DNA from 2 places in the Pseudoalteromonas sp. SG43-8 genome. Region 2 is predicted to be linked to the other one. Evidence: riboswitches for the same ligand, from Rfam matches in the RefSeq annotation. Region 2 holds a riboswitch; the other holds the start of a gene.
The links. Region 2 has a riboswitch for lysine ahead of dapA (4-hydroxy-tetrahydrodipicolinate synthase). Riboswitches for the same ligand answer to the same signal wherever they lie in the genome.
Positions count from the first base shown of each region.

Region 1: linked by a shared signal. The riboswitch ahead of lysC (lysine-sensitive aspartokinase 3) and the one ahead of dapA (4-hydroxy-tetrahydrodipicolinate synthase) in region 2 are both predicted to bind lysine.

Region 1 covers NZ_JACJEX010000001.1:386,383-388,790, reverse strand. The annotation lists gene lysC (lysine-sensitive aspartokinase 3) at 1-1,224, opposite strand, end outside; lysine riboswitch at 1,300-1,472, opposite strand; gene nhaD (sodium:proton antiporter NhaD) at 1,574-2,408, opposite strand, start outside.
Region 2 covers NZ_JACJEX010000008.1:89,020-91,427, forward strand. The annotation lists gene H5122_RS14600 (YdiU family protein) at 1-228, opposite strand, end outside; gene H5122_RS14605 (DNA-3-methyladenine glycosylase I) at 240-935, opposite strand; lysine riboswitch at 1,127-1,327, shown strand; gene dapA (4-hydroxy-tetrahydrodipicolinate synthase) at 1,518-2,402, shown strand.

The DNA of each region.
Region 1 (2,408 bases), on a different contig from region 2:
AGAGCCAATAAGTGCCACCAATGTTAGGTTGTTTTCTACCGAAACATGGCAAAACTCTGCAAGCTTATCTAGGCATTCTTGATCGAGCTCTGGGCGCGAGGCGTTTTGCGCGTTATCAAGGGTTATAGCTACGCTGATTTCTGATGTGGTTACCAAATCAACCGATATATTGTATTCACTTAATAGTGTAAATACGCGTGCTAAAAAGCCGCTTGCTAGTAGCATTTCAGGGCTTTTAAGCGTAAGCAATATTTGGTTTTTACGTTGCGTTACTGCGCGTATACCTGGTTGCTGCGATTTTTCACGCTCAATCCACGTACCGCCACGCTCTGGCTCGCGGCTAGAACCTACAAACACGTTAATGTGGCTACGACTTGCTGGTAAAATAGTCGCTGGGTGTAATACTTTTGCGCCAAAGGTTGCCATTTCAGCGGCTTCGTCAAAACTTAAACGTGCAATAGGCGTCGCTTTTGCGCACAAACGCGGGTCGGTGCTAAAAATGCCCACTACATCGGTCCAAATATGCACGCTTTTAGCGTTAATTGCTTCCGCTAATAATGCAGCGCTGTAGTCTGAACCACCACGTCCAAGCGTTGTGGTTTGACCGTATTCGTCACTACCAATAAATCCCTGAGTCACAATTACTTGAGCGTCTAATAACGGAATTAAATGCTCTTTAGCAGCTTGCGCTGTTGCTGCAACATTAGGCGTTGCTTTGCCAAATTGGCTGTCGGTTTTAAGCACCTTGCGCACATCAAAGCGATCGGCATTTAAACCTTGTAAACGCAGCACCTGAGCAAATAAATACGACGATAAACGCTCACCAAAGCTAAGTAGCTCGTCGTGTTGCTGATCGGTTGTTAGTGGCTCTTGAGCCAATGTTTGAAATACTTTTAAGGTTTCGTTAAAGCCAACCGCTAAATCAGCATCTAGCGATAATTCATCTAATATAGTTTGTTGAATAGCAAGCACGCCATTTATGTGTTCTTGGCGCTCACTAGGAGTAATGCTTGATTTACACAGTGCAACTAAGTGATTAGTTACGCCGGCACTGGCGCTCACGGCAACAATACGTACGCTTTTATCTGCAACAATAATTTCGCTGCAGCGACTCATCGCTTCAAAATTTGCAACACTTGTTCCGCCAAATTTGGCAACGATGTAATCTGATTTTGCGCTTAACTCTGTTTGAGGCACTGTTTGTGGCGCTGATACGGTAGTCATTTAGTCTCCTTTCGCGGTATCCAAACCGCAATAAAACAAGAAGAACTTGGCAAAGGAATGCTTGAAGATAAGTCCACTGCCAGAAGCTCTCCACCTATATTGGTGACAGTTTTGAGGATTCAGCCCCATAAACCGAAAAACAATGACGACGTACCATTATTTTCCTCGGCGAGTACTTCCCTCCTTAATGATCATCGGCTTTCGTCGCCTAACATTAAGTACCTAAGTATCGCACCTCTTCTGAATGCTTTATTAACCAGTGGCTAATAAAACAAAACCCCACTAAGTAGTGGGGTTTTGAAAGTTATCGTTTAGACGTCTAGCTGTCAAGCATTTAATAATTTATGAGTTAAATAAAACTGCCCATGTAATACGAGCCCGCATATCCAACCGTGTAACAAATTAATAAATGCAGCGATAAACGCAAGTAGCTCATAAAGGTAAGCGCTTTAACTTTGCTCATGGCAATAATGCCCGCAGCCGAACCAATAATAAGCATTGAACCGCCCACGCCCGTTGCATACGTAAACGACAACCAGTGTTGTTGGCTCATTACTATATTGGCTTTTAATAATGCAGCGGTAAGCGGTACGTTATCGACCCCTGCTGATAATATGCCCATTAAGTAGTTTGCGTATTCTGGTGCCATTACCGTGTATAGGTCGGTAAATTTACTCAACATACCAATTTCTTTAAGTGCGCCTACAAGTAAAAGTACACCTACAAAAAACAATAATGTGTCGTATTCTATATCGCGAACAAAATCGATTATGTCTTTGTTTATGTCTTTTTTGCGCATTAAAAATTGCGCCACTAAAAACATCACTGATAAGCCAAACAAAAAGGTTAATAAAGGCGGTACGCTGTAAATTACACTCAACGTAAGTGTGCTCACTACGGTAGATAAAAATATAACAGCAATGGTTATGTCGGTTTTTTCAATGCGGGTTTTACCTGCACTAGCAAACTCAACACGCCCTTTCATACCTATAGACAGTAACGCAGCAAGCAGCATAACGCTTGCAAGTGCTGGCGCTATAAGTAGTAATAAATGAGCAATGGTTACTTTGCCATCTAAAAATATCATTAGTGTGGTTACGTCACCTGTTATTAGCGATACCCCACCTGAGTTCACTCCAAACACAATAAGCGTGGCGTATTTAACGAGCTTTTTAGGTTCAAGC
Region 2 (2,408 bases):
TGAAAAATGTCCAAATTGGTGCCCAGAGTAACCAAGTGCTACTGCAGGAATCGCCTGTTTTTCGTTACCGCTAAAAGTGCTGGCACGCAAATCAGCCGCAACGTTAATACTAAATTGTTTTGCTAAACTCTCGTTCCACAGTAATAGCTGAGGAGAGGCGACACTTGGAGGGAAATCTTCTATTGCGAAGTTTTCCGCAATATCTGTGTATCTTGGCACTAATTTCATGGTAATTCCTATTATTGCTGACTTATACCAACACGGTTGTCACCTACGCCATAAGCAACAATTAAGCTTAACTCTTGCATACTTAAGCCGCTTTGCTTTTGCATTTCGTTAAAAAAAGCTTGGGCTGCATTTAGTGACTTTTTAGTTTGTAAGCCGCCGTCTATAATTTTATGGGCACGCAAATAATTCTCTACATCGCGTGATAGTAAAAATGTATCTTTACCAAGTGCTCGCAGCGCATAAGGCCCTGTATTTCCGCCTAAACGCGAACCATGTTTTTTTAAATACGCCCACAAGCCAATAATATCGTCTGTTGGCCAATTAGCGATAAACTGGCTAAAACTGCCATGTTCTCCTGCTATTTCGTGGATCATGTAAGCATTTTCGGTAATTGTTTTTACTTTTTTATAGTTACGAACAATTCGCTCATCCGTTGCTTTTTGTTCCAGCATATCAGGTGGCATCATTAATAACTTATCAACGCTAAAATCCCAAAAAACCTCTCTAAAGCCCGGCCACTTATTATTTATGACTGACCAATAAAAGCCGCTTTGAAATACTTTTCGAGTAAATTCTTCAAGCCAATCGTCGTCACTTAACGTGCTTAGTTGTTTTTTAGATAGCGGTTTTGCAAGTAATAACTTAAGCATTTTTTCAGAGCCTTTTCGCTCTACCGCTCGCTTATAAATATCGCTAAATTTTTCCATACTAATTAAATACCTCACTACTTATATTGCTAGTGTACGAGAAAAGCACCTAATACGTAACCACCCCTCTTTTCGATGAATTAATCTGTATTTAGTCGCTTGACACCTAGACGGCTAAAATGCTTTAATCGCCGTAATTACCCTATTTAAATTGCACAGGTTTGTAAGTTTTACTCTACAAACAGGTGCAAAGGGCTAGAAGAGGTGCGTTATTCAGGTAACGTATGTTAGGAGCGCAAACTCCAGTAAGCATACGTGAGGGGAATTAACGCCGAGAAGTAACCACTTTTGCGAGGTGTTTATTTCGGGCGACTAGGTTGAACCCTAGCGACTGTCACCAATAGCTGTTTATAAAAAGCAGCTTGTTAGTTTGGTGGAGAGCTTCTGGTCTTAAATATTAAGGCCGTGCGCCCTATTATTTTAAGCCCATTCGCTCTTCGAATTATTAGTTCGAACGACGTTAATGCGGCTCCTTCCATAAAGCTTTTTAACTCTTCGAATAATACCAATTACATTAAATTAGTTATCGCTAAAATGATCACGTTTTTAATAAAATTGGTACAAATTATAAGTTCGTGAGAGATGATCAACAACTTCAATTTAAACGACTACTCACTGTGGACCGCGCTCGTTACGCCATTTGATCAACACGGCGATGTCGACTACAACACGTTAACTAAGTTGGTTAGCGATCAAGAAGCGGCACATAACGGTATTTTGCTACTTGGCAGTACGGGCGAAGGTTTAGCACTAACGCTAAAAGAACAACAAGCCATTGTTGAGCACGTATGCCAGCTAAAACCAACAGTACCACTCATGGTAGCTGTGGGCGGTAGTAACTTAAAGCAACAAATTGAGTGGGTTAACTACTGTAATACACTCCCAATTCATAGCTTTTTACTTGGCTCACCGCTTTATGCAAAGCCTGGCGCTATAGGTCAAACTCATTGGTTTGAAAGCCTGCTAAATGCAAGCGCTCACCCATGTATGCTTTATAACGTACCGGGTCGAAGCGCTGTTAGCATCCCAGTGGCAACAATTCAAAACTTACAAAACAATAAAAATTTATGGGCGTTAAAAGAAGCGAGCGGCAGCATTGCTCAGTTTGAAGCTTACCGCCAAGCCGCGCCTAATTTAGCTATTTTTAGTGGCGACGATGCGCTAATGCCTTATTTTGCTCAAGCTGGCGCAAAAGGTTTGGTGTCGGTAGCTGCAAACGCATGGCCTGAACAAACTCACGAGTTTGTTAAGCGCAGTTTAAGTGGTCAACACCCTAATTTATTTGCCCAGTGGTCAAGCGCTATTAATAGCCTATTTGCTGTCGCAAACCCTATTCCCGTAAAGGTACTGATGCATTTGCAAGGCCGCTTAAGCAGCCCGCAACTTCGTCCACCTTTAACACATCTTGAGTTAACTCAAACCGATTGCATCACAACTGCAAACAACACCATTTTATCTTGGCATTAAATACAG